One region of the Variovorax sp. J31P179 genome, then DNA from elsewhere that is predicted to be linked to it. Evidence: riboswitches for the same ligand, from Rfam matches in the RefSeq annotation. Region 1 holds a riboswitch; the other holds the start of a gene.
The links. Region 1 has a riboswitch for glycine ahead of QTI17_RS16270 (D-amino acid dehydrogenase). Riboswitches for the same ligand answer to the same signal wherever they lie in the genome.

Region 1 (9,692 bases):
ACCTGGGCGCCGAGCTGCCCGAGATCACCGACTGGACCGGGACGGTGGGCGTCGGCGTGGCCGCCAACAACGCCGAGTACTTCGACGAGCCGGCGCTCAGCGTGATGCTGTGCGAGCTGCCGAGCGACCAGTACCGGGTGTTTTCCGGCGTGGCGCCGCTGGCCAGCTCCGAAATGAGCGGCTTCGCGGCCCACACGGCACTGGTCCATGCCGACCCGCGGACACCCGAACTCGGCGAACTGATCGCCGAGATGGCGGACCGCACCGACACCGGTTATTTGTTCGGCGGCCTGTCCTCCGGGCGGGTCGGCTCGCTGCAGTTCGCGATCGGCGGCAATGGCAACATCCGCGGCCATGGCGCGGTCGGCGGCGTGTTCTCGGGCGGCCTGTCGGGCGTGGTGTTCGGCGAGGGCGTACGCCTGGTCTCGCGCGTGACCCAGGGCTGCCAGCCGGTCTCGCGCGAACGCGAGATCACCGAGGCCGACGGCAACCTGTTGCTGGCGCTCGATGGCCAGCCCGCGCTCGACGTGCTGCTGGCCGACCTGCGGGTCTCGCTCGATGCCCCCGAGCAGGCGATCGACGCGGTCCGCGCGACCCTGGTCGGACTGGTCGAGGCCGGCAGCGACGGCGTCCGGCGCACCGGCGATCTCGGCGCCGACGTCCGGGTGCGCCACATCATCGGCCTCGACCCGACGCGTCGCGGCGTGGCGATCGCCGACAACGCCGAGGCCGGGATGCGCCTGAGCTTCTGCCGCCGCAACGCGCAGGCCGCGCGGGCCGACCTGATGCGCGTCTGCGCGGAGATCCGCGAGGAGCTGGAGCCGCAGGAGCAGACGCTCGCCACCGCGCGCGAAGTCGCGGCCGGCGAGGCCGAGGCCGCGCCGCATCCGGCGCGCCGCATCGCGGGCGCCATCTACGTCAGCTGTTCGGGCCGCGGCGGCCCGCATTTCGGCGCGCCCGGTGCCGAGCTGCAGATCGTGCGCCATGCCCTCGGCGACGTCCCGCTGGTCGGCTTTTTCGCCGCCGGCGAGATCGCCCGCAATCACCTCTACGGCTACACCGGCGTGCTGACCGTCTTCACCGCGGGGGATTGAGCCCCCACGCTCGCCACTTCGTGTGCTTCGCTGCCCCACGAGGGGGCCGCAGGCCGCCTTGGGGCGGCCCGGCGCCGGCCTGAGCCGCCTTGAGGCCCGGTGAACGCGAAGTCGACTTCCGGCTTCAGCCCGCTCACGATCCGCGCGATCGACTTGCCCGAGCCGCAGGCGTGGGTCCAGCCCAGCGTGCCGTGGCCGGTGTTCAGGAACAGGTTCGGCAGCCGGGTGGCGCCGATCAGCGGCACGTTGCTCGGCGTCGCCGGGCGCAGTCCGGTCCAGAACTGTGCCTGGGATGCGTCGCCGGCACCGGGGAACAATTGCTCGACGCGCCGCACGATGGCCTCGCAGCGCACCCGGTTCAGGTCGCGGTCGTAGCCGTTGAGCTCGGCGGTGCCGGCGATCCGCAGCCGGTCGCCGCTGGCGGAGGTGTAGCGCGAGAACACCAGCTTGAACTCGTCGTCGGTCAGCGAGACCTGGTGCGCCCTGGACGCGTCCTTGACCGGCATCGTGACCGAATAGCCCTTGGCCGGGTAAATCGGCAGCCGGATGCCCAGCGGCGCCGCATAGAGCGGGCTCAGCGAGCCCATCGCCAGCACGAAGGCATCGCCGCGGATGCGCTGGAAGCGGCCCTCGCTGTCCGTCGCCTCGACATGGTCGATGGCGCCGCCGGCCTCGCGCAGCGCGGTCACCGTGTGGCTCATGAGAAAGCGCACGCCGGCCGTCTCGGCCAGCTTGACCAGCTCGCGCGCGAAGCGGTTGGCATCGCCCGATTCGTCTTCCGCCGTGTAGGTCGCACCGGCCAGCTGCGGGCGGATGTGGGCCAGCGCGGGCTCGAGCTTCACCGCCTCGTCGGCCGAAATCACGCGCCGGTCGCAGCCGAGCGCGCGCATCTGCTCGGCTGGCGCCAGCGCGGCGTCGAACTCCTTTTGCGTCGTGTAGAAGTGCAGGATGCCCTGGGTGCGCTGGTCGTAGGCCAGGCCGGTGTCGCGCCGCAGCTGCTGCAGCGTGTCGCGGCTGTACGTACCCAGGCGCACGATCTGCTCGATGTTGTGGCGCGTGCGTGCCGGCGTGCATTCGCGCAGGAACTGCAGGCCCCAGAGCCACTGGCGCATGTCGGCGCGGATGCGGAACAGCAGGGGGGCGTCTTCCTTGCCCAGCCATTGCAGCACCTTGAGCGGCGCGCCCGGATTGGCCCAGGGCTCGGCATGGCTGACCGAAATCTGGCCGCCGTTGGCGAAGCTGGTTTCCGCCGCCGGCGTGGCCTGGCGGTCGATGACGGTCACTTCGTGGCCGAGTTGCTGGAGGTAGTAGGCCGAGGTCACGCCGAGCAGGCCGGCGCCAAGAACGATCACGCGCATATCGAGAACCCTTGAAGGTTGCAGCGCTCGGACGCGACGGTTCGGATTGCCGACGGGAACGAAGGCAACCGGACCGGAAGTCCGAGTTGCCGCTCCCCCTGTCCTCGGTACCTGAGAGATTCACCCGCTGCGCCCGCAGCGGGTTTGCTCCTTCGGTGCATCACGCGCGGGCGCGATGGCTCTCCAGACGGCTTTGACAGTTGGTGCAGTACAGGCCCATCACGTGGGCCGACCTGAGCGTTTATGGGAGTTTGCGCCTTCGGTGGGGCCCGTGGGCCCGCTCTCCTGCAGTGGGCGGATTCTAAGGGCGCCGGAACGCGAAGTCGAGTTCGGGCCGCAGGCCGCTGACGATGCGCGCGATCGACTTGCCGGCGCCGCAGGCGTGGATCCAGGTGCGGGTGCCGGGCGCGGTGTTCAGGAACAGGTTGGGCAGCCGGGTCTTGCCGATCATCGGCAGCCGGTTGGTGCTGACCGCGTGCATCGCCGTGTCGAAGCTGGCCCGGCTGGCGTCGGCCACGCCGGGCAGCAGCATCTCGGTGCGGCGCACGATCGCCTGGAAGCGGTCGGAGTCGGGTTCGGCCTCCTCGTCGAGTCCGGCCATCACGATCGCGTGGATCCGCAGCTGGTCGCCGGCCGGGGTTTCGATCCGCACGATGCGCAGCTTGCCCTGGCGGTCGCGCAGCGCGATGCGCGGCGCCATGGCGGGATCCAGGATCGGCATCGTGACGATGTATTCGCGCACGAAGCGCAGCGGCATGTCGATGCCGAGCTCTTCCGCGTGCGGCACGCTGGCCGCGCCCAGCGCCAGCACGTAGGCCTGGCCGCGCAAGGTGGTGGACCGGCCGGCGCCATCGAGCAACTCGACATGGTCGATGCGGCCGTCCTGCTCCTTGAGCGCGACCACCGTGTGGCGGGTCAGGAAGCGCACCCCGGCGGCGCGGCACAGGAAGACCAGGCCGGCGGCGAACTGGGCCGGGTCGCGCGCCGGATCCTCTTGCGCGTAGGTGGCCCCGACCAGTTTGCTGCGCATGGCCGCCAGCGCCGGTTCCAGGCCGATGGCCTCGTCGACCGACAGCAGCCGCTCCTCGCAGCCCAGCCCCGACCAGTGGGTGGCGTTCGCCATCCGGGTCCGAAAGGCCTCGGGGTCGGTGAACAGGTTCATGAGGCCGGCCGTGCGGGCGCCGTGCGGCACGCCGGTTTCGTCGCCCAGGGCGCGCGCGCTCTTGCGGCTGTAGGCGGCCAGGCGCACCAGGTGATCGAGCGGATCTCGCTTCGGCGGCGTGCCCACGGCGCGGTCGATCAGGCGCGCAAAGCCGCGGCGGATGCGGCTGCGCAGTGTCGAGAGCTTCTTGCCGCGCCGCTTCGGCGGCGCGGTCGCAGTCGCTGCGCCGGGACGGGCGGCAGCGACGCCGCGCGCCTTGGCCGCTGGTGTTGCGTGCCGATCCACCACGATCACTTCGTGGCCCAGCTGTTGCAGGTAATAGGCCGAAGTCACGCCGAGCAAGCCGGCGCCAAGTACAACCACGCGCATGTCCGAATCCTTGTGGGAGGGCATGAACGGCGGGCGTTAGCGCTTACTGTGGCAAGCGGCAAGACCCGGGGTTCAGAATGCCGCTCCCCCTGTCTCTGTTACCTGAGAGTTTCACCGCGCTGCGACCGGCAACGGGTTTGCTCCTTCGGTGCACCACGTGGCGTGGTGACTCTCCAGTCGGCGATTGATCACGAATAAGGCAGTGTCTGAACCGCTGCGGGGGCGGTTCACCTGAGCGTTCATGGGAGATTGCGCCATCGGTGGGACGGATGCGTCCGCTTTTCTGCTGGGCGAATCTTACAGAAGAAACCGGTTTCGTGTGTTTTCAGGCCCGGCGCAGGCGGGTGAACAGTTCGAACTCCCAGTTGCGCATGCCCAGCAGCAGCGTGTAGCCCTCGCGCTCCTTGGGCGACAGCTTCTGGTCGGTCTGGTGCTGCTGGGCGAAGTCCTGCGCCACCCGCTGGAGCCGGTCGAGGAAGGCCGGCGCCAGCGACTTGCTGATCGATCCGTGCACCAGCAGCAGCCCTTCGGCCGGGCCGTCGAAGCCGCCGCGGTAGTAGTCGAGCACCACGTTCTCGCGGAAGAAGTCCATCACCGGCCCGTGCGGCCGCCAGCGAAAGGTCTTGGCGAGCTTGAGCCGGTAGCGGTTCAGCGGCCGCAGCTCGATGATGCCGATGCGGTCCAGCTGGGCCAGGTGGCCGATGCACTCGGCCTCGGTGATCCGGTAGGCGCCGACGATCTGCTCCAGCGTCCACTGGCTCAGCACGCAGATCGCCAGCAGCAGCAGCTTCTTGTCCTTGACCACGGCCTTTTCCTGTTCGAGCGTGAGCTCCTTGAGCAGCGGCTGGGCGTCGGCCACCCGGCGTGCCAGTTCGGCGAAGTCGATCTTCAGGGCCCGGCAGATGGCGTCGACCCGGGTCAGCGGCATGTCGCCCTTGGCCAGCATCCGCTTGACGCTGGACTCGGCCATGTCCAGCGACTTGGCCAGGTCGGCATAGGTCATGTGGGCGGACTTGAGCTCGTTCTTGAGGGCATTGACCAGGTCGACAGTGGTACTCATGGGCGGAGGAAGTATTGCGGATTGATACCCGAAGTGGTGAAAAAGTGCTCCGTATCGATTCTCGATGCCGGCCGGTGGGTTGACAACCTAGATTCAGCTCCCACGCGCACCCATCGGAGCCTGCCATGTCCCTGCCGTCCCTGCCGTCGCTCACCCGTCGTGAACATTCCCTGCTCGCGCTGGCCCTGCTGCTGGTCAGCGCCGCGGTGCTCGGGCCCTCGGTCGCGGCCCCGGCGCTGGGCGGCGCGCCCTTCGCCGATGGCCAGTCCTGGCGCACGCTGCCGAACGCCATGGACGTGCTGAGCAACCTGCCTTTCGCGGTGCTGGGCATCTGGGGCCTGCGCTGGCTGCATTGGCTGGACCGTGCCCACGAGCGGCTGCAGGACGCCGCGCCGCTGCCCCAGGCGCTCGCGCTGCCGCCCTTCAATGCGCTGGACTGCGCCTGGATGTTCTTCGCCGGCCTGATCCTGACCGCGCTCGGCTCGGCCTTCTATCACCTGCAGCCCGACGACCTGCGGCTGGCCGCGGACCGCGCAGGCATGGCGGTGGCCTTCTCGGGCCTGGTCGGCTTCGCGGTCTGCGAGCGGGTCAGCGCCCGCGCCGGCTGGCCGGCCGCCTGGTTCACGCTCGCGGGCGGGCTGCTGGCGGCGGCGGTCTGCCAAAAGTACGGCAACGCCTTGCCTTGGGCCGTGGTGCAGTTCGGCGGCATGGCACTGGTGCTGGCGCTGGCGCTGTGTCGGCCGGTAGCGGGGGCGATCGGCCTCAAGCTCGGCTGGGTGGTGTTCTTCTATGCCCTGGCCAAGCTGTTCGAGCTCGCGGACCACGCCATCTTCGAGGCCACCCGGCACCTGGTGTCGGGCCACAGCCTGAAGCACCTGACAGCGGCCCTGGCGGCGCTGCCGGTGCTGCACGCCCTGCAGGTGATGGGGCGGCGGACGCTGCGGCACAATTCGCACGCCGCTTCCCTGCGAACGCGCTCCGCCGCCTCCACCTGAAACATGACGCCCACCACCGAAGCTGCCTCCACCCGCCTGCCCGAAGGCCACGCCAACCAGTTCGCGCTGTTGCGGCAGCGGCGCTTCGCGCCCTTTTTCTGGACCCAGTTCGCCGGTGCCGCCAACGACAACCTGTTCAAGTTCGCCTTCACGGTGATGGTGACCTACCAGCTGCAGCTGGCCTGGATGCCCCCGGCGATGGCCGGGCTGGCGATCGGGGCGCTGTTCATCCTGCCTTTCCTGCTGTTTTCCGCCACCGCGGGACAGCTCACCGACAAGCACGACAAGACGAAGATGATCCGCTTCGTCAAGAACCTCGAGATCGCGATCATGGCGATCGCGGCCTGGGGCTTCCTGCGGGCCGACGCCGGGGTGCTGCTCGCCTGCGTCTTCCTGATGGGGCTGCACTCGACCCTGTTCGGCCCGGTCAAGTTCGCCTATCTGCCGCAGGTGCTGGCGCCACGCGAACTGACCGGCGGCAACGGCATGGTCGAGATGGGCACCTTCGTCGCCATCCTGCTCGGCCAGGTGGCCGGCGGGCTGCTGGTGGCCCTGCCGCAGGTCGGCCATGCGACGGTGGCCGTGGCCTGCCTGCTGCTGGCGCTGGCCGGCCGCGCGGTGGCGCAGGCGATCCCGCCGGCGCCGGCCACCGACCCGGGCCTGAAGATCAACTGGAACCCGGTCAGCGAGACCTGGCGCAACCTTAAGCTGGCGCATGGCAACGTGGTGGTGTTCCGCTCGCTGCTGGGCATCTCGTGGATGTGGTTCTTCGGCGCGGTCTTCCTGGCCCAGTTCCCGAGCTTCGCCAAGGAGGTGCTGCACGGCGACGAGCAGGTGGCCTCGCTGCTGCTGGTGGTGTTCTCGGTCGGCATCGGCGCCGGCTCGCTGCTGTGCGAGACGCTCAGCCGCCGCCAGGTCGAGATCGGCCTGGTGCCGCTCGGTGCGATCGGCATGAGCGTGTTCGCGATCGACCTGTACTTCGCCTCGCGGGGGCTGCCGGCCGCCGCGCAGATGGGGCTGGGCACCTTCACGGCCCAGCCGGCGCACTGGCGCGTGATGGCCGACCTGGGCCTGCTGTCGCTGTTCGCCGGGCTCTACAGCGTGCCGATGTATGCGCTGATCCAGATGCGCAGCCAGCCCACCCACCGGGCCCGCATCATCGCGGCGAACAACATCCTGAACGCGCTCTTCATGATCGCCAGCTCGGTCATCGCCGGGGTGCTGCTCAAGGCCGGCTTCACGATCCCGCAGATCTTCCTGTTCACCGGCATCGCCAACGCCGTGGTCGCCTTCTACATCTTCATGCTGGTTCCCGAGTACCTGCTGCGTTTCGTGGCCTGGGTGCTGTCGCGCTTCGTCTACCGCTTCGACATCCAGGGCCAGGAGCACATTCCGGAGGAGGGCGCCGCGGTGCTGGTCTGCAACCACGTCAGCTTCATCGATGCGGTGCTGCTCATGGCCGCCAGCCCGCGCCCGATCCGCTTCATCATGGACCACCGGATCTTCCGCGTGCCGGTGCTCGGCTGGCTGTTCCGGCTCGCCAAGGCGATCCCGATCGCGCCCCAGAAGGAAGACCCGGCGGCCTACGAGCAGGCCTTCGCCGACGCCGTTCAGGTGCTGCGCGAGGGCGACTTGCTGGCGATCTTTCCCGAGGGCGCGATCACGCGCGACGGCAGCCTGCAGCCCTTCAAGGGCGGCGTGATGAAGATCATCGAGGCCGCGCGCGCCGAAGGCATGGAGCCGCCGGTGGTGCCGATGGCGCTGACCAATCTCTGGGGCTCCTACTTCAGCCGGATCGAGCAGCGCGACGGCCAGCAGGTGGCGATGGTGCGGCCGTTCCGGCGCGGCCTCTTCAGCCGCGTCGGGCTCCGCGTCGGCAGCGCGATGCCCCGCGCCGAGGTGCAGCCCGAATCCCTTCAGCGGCGCGTCAGCGTGCTTCTCGGCACCTGACGCCCCGCCGATGCCCCATTTGCACGATCTCCTGCACGCGATCACCTGGTTCGGTGACAGCGGCTTCCTGCTGCCGGCCTCGCTCTGGATCGGCGTCTGGCTCGGAATTCGCAGCCCCACCCGGCCGCTGGCGTGGCTGTGGATCCTGCTGTTCGGCTTCGGCGGCAGCCTGATCGCCGCGTCGAAGATCGCCTTCCTCGGCTGGGGCATCGGCAGCGCCCGGCTCGATTTCACGGGCTTCAGCGGCCACACGGCGATCGCCGCCAGCGTCTGGCCCGTGGCCTGCTGGCTGGCGGTCTCGCGCCAGGGGCACCGCGCGCGGGTCGCGGCGGCCGTTTTCGGCTGGCTGTTCGCCGCCTTCATCGGCGCCACCCGGCTGGCGCTCGACGCCCATTCGTGGTCGGAAGTCATCGCCGGCTACGCGCTCGGCGTGGGCGTCAGCGCCACCTTCCTCTGGTGGCAGCATCGCATGCCGCACCCCCGCGTGAGCTGGGTGCTGGTGCTGCTGAGCCTGGCGACCCCCCTGTTCTTCCTGCAGCCCGGCACGCCGGCGCCGACCCAGAGCCTGCTCGAGAAAATCGCCGTGCGGCTGGCAGGGATCGAGCGGCCTTTCACGCGCGCCGACCTGCTGGCCGGCCGCCGGACGCCGCTTGGTATCGAATAGCGATACCGGGGGCGCAGGGTATCGGCACCACCGAAGGAATGGACCGGGGGCGTCCGATGGCCGGACCATGATCCGCCCACTTTCAACGGCGGACGAGAAGAATTCCATGAAGCTGTATCTGCTGACATTCCTGGTGGCCGCCTGCGCCGCCTGCACCCACCTCATCACGCCGGGCGGGAGCCCGTGGTGAGCCGCCAGATCACCAATTTCGGTCCTTACGAGCGGGAGTACCGGGAGCGTGTGCCGCGCTCGCAGCACCTGCTGCGGCTGGCGCTGCAGGCCGGGCTGACGGCCGCCGCCGTGATCGCGGCCGGCGTCTTCGTGTTCCCGATGGAGCGCAGGCCGGAGGCGGCCGTCGTCCAGAATCAGCCGGCCCGTTTCACCCCCCCGTCAACAGAGGAAGATTGCAATGAGCAAGGCACTGCGCCTGTCCGAAAAGTGGTTTCGCCGCGGCCTGTGGGTGGTGGCGATTGTGTTCGCCAGCTTCCTGGTCGGGCTCGGTAGCACGATCGTCGGCGACCTGCCCCGGGTCGAGCACCGGATCGAGCTCGATGATTTCATCGACCGCGCGGCGGCCGACCCGCTGCGCACCACGGTGCGCGATGCCGAGCGCAGCGAGCAGCAGGCCGGGCGCGAGCGCGAGCAGGCCGAGCTCAAGCTGGTCACGGCCCAGCAGGCCAGCCGGGCGGCGCGCGAGACCTTCGGCAACTGGCTCGCCACCCGCCGCGCCACCGCCCAGCCCGACCAGGACACCGAGCTGATCGCCCGCACCAGGGCGCTCGACGCCTTGAAGGCGAAGGAGGACGAGGCCGAGCGCGGCGTGGTGGCGCAGCGCCAGATCGCGCCGACGCCCGGCAGTCGCGGCAGCGGGCCCAGCAGCAGCTGGCGCTGCTCGAGGAAGAAGCACGCAAACGGCTCGAGGCCGAGAACCGCAAGGTCGAATTGCGGGTGTTCCTTTACCGGCTGGCGCTCACGCTGCCGTTGCTGGTGGTCGCCGGCTGGCTGTTCGCGAAGAAGCGCAAGAGCACCTGGTGGCCCTT
Region 2 (9,692 bases), on a different contig from region 1:
CGATGCGGCACTGCCGGCCCTGAACGACGCCGACGGCCGCGTCGCTGCGGCGCTCAACGAGCTGCTGGGCAAGAAGGCGGTGGCCTCCTTCCTCGACACCAGCGGCTTCGTGCGCCACTTCGTCGCCACCGTCGACAACCTGCCGCGCGCACAGGCCTCGTCGCGCATGTGGCCGACCCAGCGCGCGCCCAAGGCCTTCGAGGTCCAGGGCAACGGCGAGGTCAAGACCATCGGGATCGACAACGCCAGCCGCTACACGCCATTCGTGCTGTTCGCCGAATCGGTCGACAGCGCACGGGCGGCGGCGCTCTATGCCCGGCTGTATCCGCTGTTCCAGCAGGCCTACGAAGAGCTGGGTTACCCGAACCGCTATTTCAACGACCGCCTCGTCGCCGTGATCGACCACCTGCTGCAGGCCCCGGAACCCCAGGGCCCGGTGCAGGTGAAGCTGACCGAAGTGAAGGGCGAGATGGCGGGCGGGCAGCCCTGGGTCAGCTACGAATTCGTCGATCCGAAGCTCGAATCGCTCTCGGCCGGCCAGAAGATGCTGGTGCGCATGGGTCCAGTCAACGAGCGCCGCATGAAGGCCAAGCTCAAGGAACTGCGGGCCCAGGTCGCGACCGGGGCGGTGGCGAAGAAGTAGCGCGTCAGCCGTCCGCGGCGCTCCGCGCGCGCGCCAGCAGCAGCTTGCGCTCGCGCGCGTTGCGCGTGAGTTCAGCGGCCCGCTTGAATTCCTCGCAGGCCTCGGCATGCCGTCCCAGCCTGGCCAGCAGGTCGCCGCGCACGCTCGGCAGCAGGTGGTAGCCCTGCAGCTGCGGCGCCGATCGCAGCGCGTCGACGTGCTCGAGCCCGACCGCCGGGCCGAAGGCCATCGACAGCGCGACTGCCCGGTTCAGTTCGACGATCGGCGACGGCGCGAGCTGGGCCAATGCCTCGTAGAGCGCCGCGATGCGAGGCCAATCGGTCTGCGCTGCCTCCTGCGCGCGAGCGTGGCAGGCGGCGATGGCGGCCTGCAGGGCGTAGGGGCCGAGCGCGCCGCCGAGCTGCTCCGCCCGTGCCAGCGCCGCCAGTCCGCGACCGATCAGCAGCCGATCCCAGCGGGCGCGGTTCTGCGCCAGCAGCAGCACCGGTTCGCCATCGGCATCGACCCGCGCGGCGGCCCGCGAGGCCTGGATCTCCATCAGCGCGACCAGGCCATGCACCTCCGGCGCGTCGGGCATCAGTTCGGCCAGGATGCGCCCCAGGCGCAAGGCTTCGTCGCACAGCGCGGGCCGCATCCAGTCCTCGCCGGCGGTGGCTGCGTAGCCTTCGTTGAACACCAGGTAGATGACTTCGAGCACCGAGGACAGGCGGGCGCCGAGCTCTGGCCCGCGCGGCGCCTCGAAGGGCACGCGGGCGGCGGCCAGCGTCCGCTTGGCGCGCACGATGCGCTGTGCGATCGTGGATTCGGGCACCAGGAAGGAGCGCGCGATCTCGTCGGTGGTGAGCCCGCCCAGCAGGCGCAGGGTCAGGGCGACCCGGGCTTCCGGCGACAGCACCGGATGGCAGGCCGTGAACACCAGCCGCAGCAGGTCGTCGCCGACCTGGTCGTCGAGGGCGGCGTCGACCGCGTCGGCGAAGTCCGCGGCGGCGATGGCGTGCCTGGCATCGATCTCGCGGGCGATCTCGCCTTCCTTGTGGGCGTGCAGCGTGCGCTTGCGCAGGAGGTCGATCGCGCGGTGCTTGGCGGCCGCCGTCAGCCAGGCGGCGGGATTCTCGGGGATGCCTTCGCGCGGCCATTGCTCGAGGGCCGCGAGCAGCGCGTCCTGCGCCAGTTCCTCGGCCAGGCCGACGTCGCGCACCCGGCGCGCCAGCGCGCCGATGATGCGGGCCGACTCGATGCGCCAGACGGCGTTGATCGTGCGGTGCGTCTCGGTCGCGTCCATGCGCCGTCGTCTCAATCGCGGGCCGCGGCGCGTTCGCGCAGATGCGCTTCCTGCTCGCGGATCTCGGGCGCGAACTCGGCACCGAAGTCTTCCGCCTCGTAGACCTGGCGCAGCTCCAGCGCGACCTTGCCGTGGCCGTCGATCGGCGGCCAGCGCTTGACCCATTCGAGCGCTTCCTCGCGCGATCCGACCTGGATCAGGGTGAAGCCGGCAACCAGTTCCTTGGTCTCGGCGAAGGGCCCGTCGACCACCGTCGGCTTGCCGCCTGCGAACTGGATGCGGGCGCCGCCGCTGGCACTGGGCTTGAGGCCCATGCCGTCGAGCATCACGCCGGCATCGATCATCGCCTTGTTGTAGGCCATCATGTCGCTGACCAGTTGTGCGGTCGGCATGGCGCCGGCCTCGGTCTCGGCGTCGGCCTTGCGGATGATCATGAACTTCATGGTCGTGCCTCCATCGGTGCGTTCAAGGCCGCTTCGAGCGGGCCGCGTCGAACACCCGCTTTTCCTGCTCGCGCAGCTCGGGCGTGAGCGCGGCGCCGAAATCGTCCATCTCGAACACCTGGCGCAGCTCGAGTTCGACGCCATCGTCGAAGGGAGCGCGGCGCAGCCATTCGAGTGCTTCCTCTTTCGATCGCACCTGCCAGAGCCAGAAGCCGGCGATCAGCTCCTTGGTCTCGCTGAAGGGGCCGTCGATGACGGTGCGCTCCTTGCCGGTGAAGCGCATGCGCGCGCCCTTCGAGCTCGGGTGCAGGCCTTCGCCGGCGAGCAGCACGCCGGCCTTGACCAGCGCCTCGTTGTAGTTGCCCATGTCGGTCAGCAGCTGCTGGCTCGGCATCACGCCGGCTTCGGATTCCTTGCTGGCCTTGACGATCACCATGAATCGCATGTCCTTGCTCCTTCGGTTGCGAGGCCGGCGGGCTGCCGGGCTCTCCAGGACGTCGAAGCAGCGGAGGCGAAATCGACAGCCCGCAGGCCGTCGATTGAAAAAATATGTATCTCGCCTCAGCCGTTGGCGTAGGCGTCCACCGGCACGCAGCTGCAGAACAGGTTGCGATCGCCGTAGACGTTGTCGACCCGCCCGATCGGCGGCCAGTACTTGGTCTGCCGGAGGCTGGCCAGCGGGAAGGCGCCGAGCTCCCGCGAGTAGGGGCGCGTCCATTCGCTGCCGAGCAGGCTGGCCGCGGTGTGCGGCGCGTTGCGCAGCGGGTTGTCCTCCTTCGGCCAGATGCCTTCCTCGATGCGGCGGATCTCGCCCCGGATCGCGATCATGGCGTCGATGAAGCGGTCGAGCTCGGCCAGCGGTTCGCTTTCGGTCGGCTCGACCATCAGCGTGCCGGGCACCGGGAAGCTCAAGGTCGGCGCATGGAAGCCGTAGTCGATCAGCCGCTTGGCGACATCCTCGGCGCTGACGCCGCTGGCGTCCTTGAGCGGACGCAGGTCGAGGATGCACTCGTGCGCCACGTGGCCATTGGGGCTCGCGTAGAGGGTCGGGAAGTGGTCCTTGAGCCGGGCGCTGATGTAGTTGGCGCTCAGGATCGCGGTCTCGGTCGCGGCCTGCAGGCCCTTGGCGCCCATCATGCGGCAATACATCCAGCTGATCGGCAGCACCGCGGCATTGCCCAGCGGCGCCGCCGACACCGCGCCGACCGCGCCGTTGGACGCCAGTCCGCCGGTCGCATGGCCGGGCAGGTAGGGCACCAGGTCCTCGACCACGCAGACCGGGCCGACACCCGGCCCGCCGCCGCCGTGCGGGATGCAGAAGGTCTTGTGCAGGTTCAGGTGGCTCACGTCGCCGCCGAACTCGCCCGGCGCCGCCACGCCGACCAGCGCATTCATGTTGGCGCCGTCGACATAGACCCGGCCGCCGTGCGCGTGCACGATCTCGCAGAGCTCCTTGACGCGGGTCTCGAAGACGCCGTGGGTGCTGGGGTAGGTGATCATCACGGCGGCCAGCGTGTCGCGATGCTGCTCGCAGGCGCGCGCCAGGTCGTCGATGTCGACATTGCCTTCGGCGTCGCAGCCGGTCACCACCACCTTCATGCCCACCATGTGGGCGCTGGCCGGATTGGTGCCGTGGGCGGAAGACGGGATCAGGCAGACGTTGCGGTGCGCTTCGCCCCGGGCCTCGTGGAAGGCCTTGATCGCGAGCAGGCCCGCGTACTCGCCCTGCGATCCGGCGTTGGGCTGCAGGCTGATGCCCGCATAGCCGGTCGCCTCGCAAAGCCAGGCGCGCAGCTGGGCATCGAGCTGCGCATAGCCCAGCAGCTGGTCGGCCGGCGCGAACGGATGGATGTTCGCGAACTCGGGCCAGGTGATCGGGATCATCTCGCTGGTCGCGTTGAGCTTCATGGTGCAGCTGCCGAGCGGGATCATGCTGCGGTCGAGCGCCAGGTCCTTGTCGCTCAGGCTGCGGATGTAGCGCAGCATCGCGGTCTCGCTCTTGTGGGTGTTGAACACCGGATGCGCCAGGAAGCCGCTCGTGCGGCGCAGGCCCTCGGGAATGCGGATGCTCACCGTGGCGGCGATGGCATCGAAGTCGGGTCCGCGCGTGCCTTCGGTCGCGAACAGGCCCCACAGCATCTCGACGTCGGCGCGCGTGGTGGTCTCGTCGAGCGACAGGCCCAGATGCTGCTGCAGGCGACAGCGCAGGTTGACGCCCGCCGCTTCGGCGCGTTCGTGGATGGCCTGGGTGTCCTCGCCGGTGCGGATGGTGAGCGAATCGAAGGCGGTGTCGTTGACCAGTTCGCGGCCCATCTGCTCCAGGCCCTGTGCGAGCACCGCCGTCAGCAGGCTCACCCGCTGCGCGATGCGGCGCAGCCCTTCGGGTCCGTGGTAGACCGCGTACATGCTGGCGACCACCGCCGGCAGCACCTGCGCGGTGCAGATGTTCGAGGTCGCCTTCTCGCGCCGGATGTGCTGCTCGCGCGTCTGCAGCGCGAGCCGATAGGCCGGCTGGCCGTGGGCGTCGACGCTGACGCCGACCAGCCGGCCGGGCAGCGAGCGCTTGAACTCGTCGCGGCAGGCCAGGTAGGCCGCATGCGGGCCGCCGTTGCACATCGGCATGCCGAAGCGCTGGGTGGTGCCGCAGACGATGTCGGCGTCCCACTCGCCGGGCGGCGCCAGCAGGGTCAGGGCCAGCAGGTCGGCGGCGACGCAGAAGGCCGCCTGGCACTGGTGGGCGTGGCCTGCCAGCGGACGCAGGTCGTGCACGTGGCCGGTGGTGGAAGGGTATTGCGCCAGGGCGCCGAAGAAGCCGCCGCTGGCCATCAGCAGCGGCAGCGGCTCGGTGGCGGTGCTGACCTTGACCACGATGCCGAGCGGCGCTGCCCGGGTGCGCAGCACCTCGATGGTCTGAGGATGGCAGTCGCCCGAGACCAGGAACACGTTGCTCTTGCTCTTGACGCTGCGCCGCGCCAGCGTCATCGCCTCGGCCGCGGCGGTGGCCTCGTCGAGCATCGAGGCGTTGGCGATCGCCATGCCCGTCAGGTCGCAGACCATGGTCTGGAAATTGACCAGCGCCTCCATGCGGCCCTGCGAGATCTCGGCCTGGTAGGGCGTGTAGGCGGTGTACCAGGCGGGGTTCTCGAGTACGTTGCGCAGGATCACGCCCGGCGTGTGGGTGCCGTAGTAGCCCTGGCCGATGAAGCTCTTCGCCACCTTGTTCTTCGCCGCGATCGCCTTGAGTTCGGCCAGCGCGTCGGCCTCGGTGATCGGCGCCGGCAGCCGCATCGGCCGGCTGCGGCGGATCGCCGGGGGCACGATGCCGTCGATCAGTTCGGCGCGCGTGGTCGAACCGATGGCCGCGAGCATCGCCGGCTCGTCTTCGGCCTCGATGCCGATGTGGCGGGCGATGAATTCTTCGGCGTTCTGCAGTTCGCGCAGCGAGGGATGGGAAGGCACGGGCGTCGGCATGGAGGGCTCGGGTGGTGGGCGTGGGAATCAGTTGTCGGCGGAGAACTTCTCGTAGGCGGTTTCATCGAGCAGCGGCTCGAGCTGGGCCGGCTCGCTCACCCGCACCTTGAAGAACCAGCCTCCGTCCATCGGCGCACTGTTGGCCAGCGAGGGATCGGCGCGCAGGTCTTCGTTGACTTCGATGATTTCGCCGGAGACCGGCATGAAGACGTCGGCCGCGGCCTTGACCGATTCGACGACACCCGCGACCTCGCCCTGGGCAAATTTCTTGCCGACTTCGGGCAGGTCGACGAAGACCACGTCGCCGAGCGCGTCCTGTGCATGCACCGTGATGCCGACGGTGACCAGTGCCGCGTCGGCTTCCTGCCGCACCCACTCGTGGTCCTTGGTGTATTTGATGGTCATGGGGAAAACTCCTTGGAAAAAAGGCTGGCTTGGAGAAATCGGAGAATTTGGAGAAGAGGGGCGTCAGCCGCGGTAGTACCGGGCCGGCACGAAGGGCAGCGTGCTGACTTCCATCGGCACCGGCTTGCCCCGCACCATGGCCTGCAGCCGGGTGCCCGGTTCGGCATAGGCCAGCGCGACGTAGCCCATGGCGACCGGCCGGTCGACGCTGGGGCCCAGCAGGCCGCTGGTGACCTGGCCGATGGGCAGGCCCTCGAAGGATTCCAGCACCGTGCCCTCGCGCACCGGCACGCGCTCCAGCGCGACCAGGCCGACGCGCTGGCGCTTCAGCGTCTCGTGGTCGAGGTGGCCGGCGGTGCCGCTGGCGGCAGTCAGCTGGGCCAGCACCCTGGCCGCGCCCGGAAAACCGCCTTCGCGTGCACCGCCGCTGCGCCGGACCTTCTGGATCGCCCAGCTCAGCGCCGCTTCGACCGGTGTCGTGTTTTCGTCGATGTCGTTGCCGTAGAGGCAGAGGCCGGCCTCGAGCCGCAGCGAATTGCGGGCTCCCAGGCCGATCGGCTGGACCTCGGGCTGGGCCAGCAGCAGCCGGGCCAGCGCTTCGGCGTCCTGGGCCGTGACCGAGATCTCGAAGCCATCTTCGCCGGTGTAGCCGCTGCGCGTGGCGAAGGCCTCGATGCCGCCGATCCGGACCGGGCCGCCGGTCATGAAGACGAAGCGCTCGATGCCCGGCGACAGGCGCGCCAGCACGGCCGCGGCCTGCGGACCCTGGAGCGCGAGCAGCGCGTGGTCGGGCATCGGCTGCACCTGGCAGCGCTGGCCGATCCGGGCCTGGATGTGGGCGATGTCGGCGGCCTTGCAGGCGCCGTTGACGATCACGAACAGCGAGTCGTTGCCTTCGTTGAAGAACATCAGGTCGTCGAGGATGCCGCCCTGGTCGTTCAGCAGCAGGCCGTAGCGCTGCTTGCCCGGCGCCAGGCCGATCACGTCGACCGGCATCAGGCTCTCGAAGGCGGCGGCCGCATCGGGCCCCACCAGGCGCAACTGGCCCATGTGGGAGATGTCGAACAGGCCGGCGGCTGCGCGGGTGTGCTTGTGCTCGGCCATCAGACCGGCGGGGTATTGCACCGGCATGGTGTAGCCCGCGAAGGGCACCATGCGGGCGCCGAGCTCCAGGTGCAGGCCGTGGAGCGGGGTCTTCAGCAGTACGTCGGATGCGGCGGCCAAGGGCGGTTCTCCAAAGGGGCAGTGCTTGTTCCATGACGAGAAGCCATGGGCCACCCCTGCTGTCCGCTTTACCTGAGAGATTCGCCCCACGATCGGGGTTTGCTCCTTCGGTGGGCGGCACGGCACGCCTGGCGTGCCGAACCACCTCTCTCCAGCAAGGAAACGCCCGGACCCGGGCGCCTTGTCAGTCCTTTTGCCTGAGCGTTCGGGCCCTTGTTTGGGGGGACCTGCGCCTTCGGCGGCCCCACCGCGGCGGGACGCTCTCCTGACCGGGGAAGTGTAAGGGAATCGGGAGCCGGCCGGCGACTTCAGTGCACCGGCGATGCCGGAAGCAGTTTCTCGATGCGCTCGCGGATCGCCTCCGCGCGCGGGGCGCCCGCCGCCTGCTCGATCTCGCCGAGCATCGCGCGGGCGGTGACCAGCATCGAATCGCGGTCGCGCGCCTCGCGCAGCGCTTCGCGGAAGCGCTCGGCCAGCACCGGGTCGCGGCGCACGAACATGCGCTCGCAGAGGTCGAACAGGAACATGCGGGTGGTGGCCAGCGAGGGCTTGCCGTCGAAGATGTCGGCCGCGACCGGCGCCGCTTCGATCACTTCGACCGCTTCGACCTGGCGCCCCTGCAGGAAGCCCTCCTGCAGCAGGTGGCGCGCCACCCGGCCGGCTTCCTCGCGGCCGCCGAACAGGGCGCCGAAATCGGTCAGCGAGCGCTGGCCGTCGGCCATCAGCAGCAGGGCGCGCTCGCGCTGCCCCAGCGTGCGGCGGCCGGGCAGGAGTTCGTGGCGCGCCTTGTCGGTCTTGGTGAGGAACATGGGATGCTGCGGCGTTGCGGTGGGCAAGCGCCGCAGCATGGGCCCTGCGCGTGACGGCTTCGTGAAACCGCCCGCGCCGGCGCTACTTGGCGTAGACCAGGTCGCGCAATCCGAGCGAGATGCCGGGCACGTACGTGACCACCATCAGGCAGGCCAGGATCACCAGCACGAAGGGGATCAGGTAGGGAACGATCCGGTCCAGCGAGATGCGCGCCACCGTGCAGGCCGCGAACAGGTTGACGCCGAAGGGCGGGGTGATCATGCCCAGTGCCAGGTTGACCACCATCACCAGCCCGAAGTGCACCGGATCGATGCCGAAGTGCTGCGCCACCGGCGCCAGGATCGGCGCCAGCACGATGATCGCCGCGCTGGTCTCGATGAACATGCCGATCACGAACAGCGCCGCATTGACGCCGAGCAGGAACATCGCTGGCGACTGCAGCACCTCCTGCAGCCAGCGGCCGATCGCGTCGGGCACGCCGGCACGCGTGATCAGGAAGGCGAACAGGCCGGCGTTGGCGATGATGAACATGATCACCGACGAGGACACCACCGACTTGCGCAGCACCGCATAGAGCTCGGCCGGCCGGATCTCGCGATAGATCAGCGTGCCGACGATCAGCGCGTAGAGCACCGCCACCGCCGACGCCTCGGTGGGCGTGAAGATGCCGCCGTAGATGCCGCCGAGGATGATCACCGGCATCAGCAAGGCCCAGCCCGCACGCCAGGTGGCGGTGCCGACGCTGAGCCGGCCTTCGCCATCGTTCTTGCCCAGCCCCTTGAACTTGCAATAGACATAGACGAAGGCCATCAGCGCCAGGCTGATCAGGATGCCCGGGCCGAAACCGGCGATGAACAGCTCGCCGATCGAGACCTCGGCGCTGACGCCGTACAGGATCATCGGGATCGAGGGCGGGATGATCACGCCGAGCTCGGCGCTGGTGGCCTGCAGCGCGGCCGCGTAGCCGACCGGGTAGCCGTGCTTGATGAGCGCCGGGATCAGGATCGCGCCGATGGCGAAGGTGGTCGCCACCGAGGAGCCCGACACCGCGGCGAAGATCATGCAGGTCAGCACGCAGGTCATCGGCAGGCCGCCCTGCACCCCACCCACGAGGCTCTTGGCGAAGTCGACCAGCCGGCGCGAGATGCCGCCGGTTTCCATCAGGTTGCCGGCCAGGATGAAGAAGGGGATGGCGGCGAGGGGAAACTTGTTGATCGCGTTGAACATCTCCTTGACGGAGATCAGCATGTTCGCGTTGGAGGCCTGGATGCCGAGGATCGAAGCCAGCCCGATCGAGACGGCGACGGAGATGGTGAGTGCGAAGCACACCACCATCGTGATGACCATCACCGGCGTCATTGGGCGGTTTCCAGTTCGTTGCGCTGCGGGTCGATCAGGTTGGCGACGATGCCGA

Region 2: linked by a shared signal. The riboswitch ahead of gcvT (glycine cleavage system aminomethyltransferase GcvT) and the one ahead of QTI17_RS16270 (D-amino acid dehydrogenase) in region 1 are both predicted to bind glycine.

What each region holds. Positions count from the first base shown of each region.
Region 1 covers NZ_JASZYL010000005.1:494,544-504,235, reverse strand. The annotation lists gene QTI17_RS16275 (FIST signal transduction protein) at 1-1,094, shown strand, start outside; gene QTI17_RS16270 (D-amino acid dehydrogenase) at 1,055-2,452, opposite strand; glycine riboswitch at 2,541-2,649, opposite strand; glycine riboswitch at 2,665-2,750, opposite strand; gene QTI17_RS16265 (FAD-dependent oxidoreductase) at 2,754-3,983, opposite strand; glycine riboswitch at 4,063-4,170, opposite strand; gene QTI17_RS16260 (helix-turn-helix domain-containing protein) at 4,309-5,043, opposite strand; gene QTI17_RS16255 (hypothetical protein) at 5,169-6,038, shown strand; gene QTI17_RS16250 (MFS transporter) at 6,042-7,988, shown strand; gene QTI17_RS16245 (phosphatase PAP2 family protein) at 7,999-8,652, shown strand; gene QTI17_RS16240 (hypothetical protein) at 8,720-8,842, shown strand; partial or broken gene QTI17_RS16235 (serine endopeptidase) at 9,062-9,692, shown strand, end outside.
Region 2 covers NZ_JASZYL010000003.1:224,805-234,496, forward strand. The annotation lists gene QTI17_RS09195 (DUF3014 domain-containing protein) at 1-643, shown strand, start outside; gene QTI17_RS09200 (RNA polymerase sigma factor) at 648-1,925, opposite strand; gene QTI17_RS09205 (YciI family protein) at 1,937-2,368, opposite strand; gene QTI17_RS09210 (YciI family protein) at 2,391-2,813, opposite strand; gene gcvP (aminomethyl-transferring glycine dehydrogenase) at 2,930-5,839, opposite strand; gene gcvH (glycine cleavage system protein GcvH) at 5,867-6,244, opposite strand; gene gcvT (glycine cleavage system aminomethyltransferase GcvT) at 6,308-7,468, opposite strand; glycine riboswitch at 7,518-7,633, opposite strand; glycine riboswitch at 7,644-7,746, opposite strand; gene QTI17_RS09230 (hypothetical protein) at 7,777-8,277, opposite strand; gene QTI17_RS09235 (TRAP transporter large permease) at 8,360-9,637, opposite strand; gene QTI17_RS09240 (TRAP transporter small permease) at 9,634-9,692, opposite strand, start outside.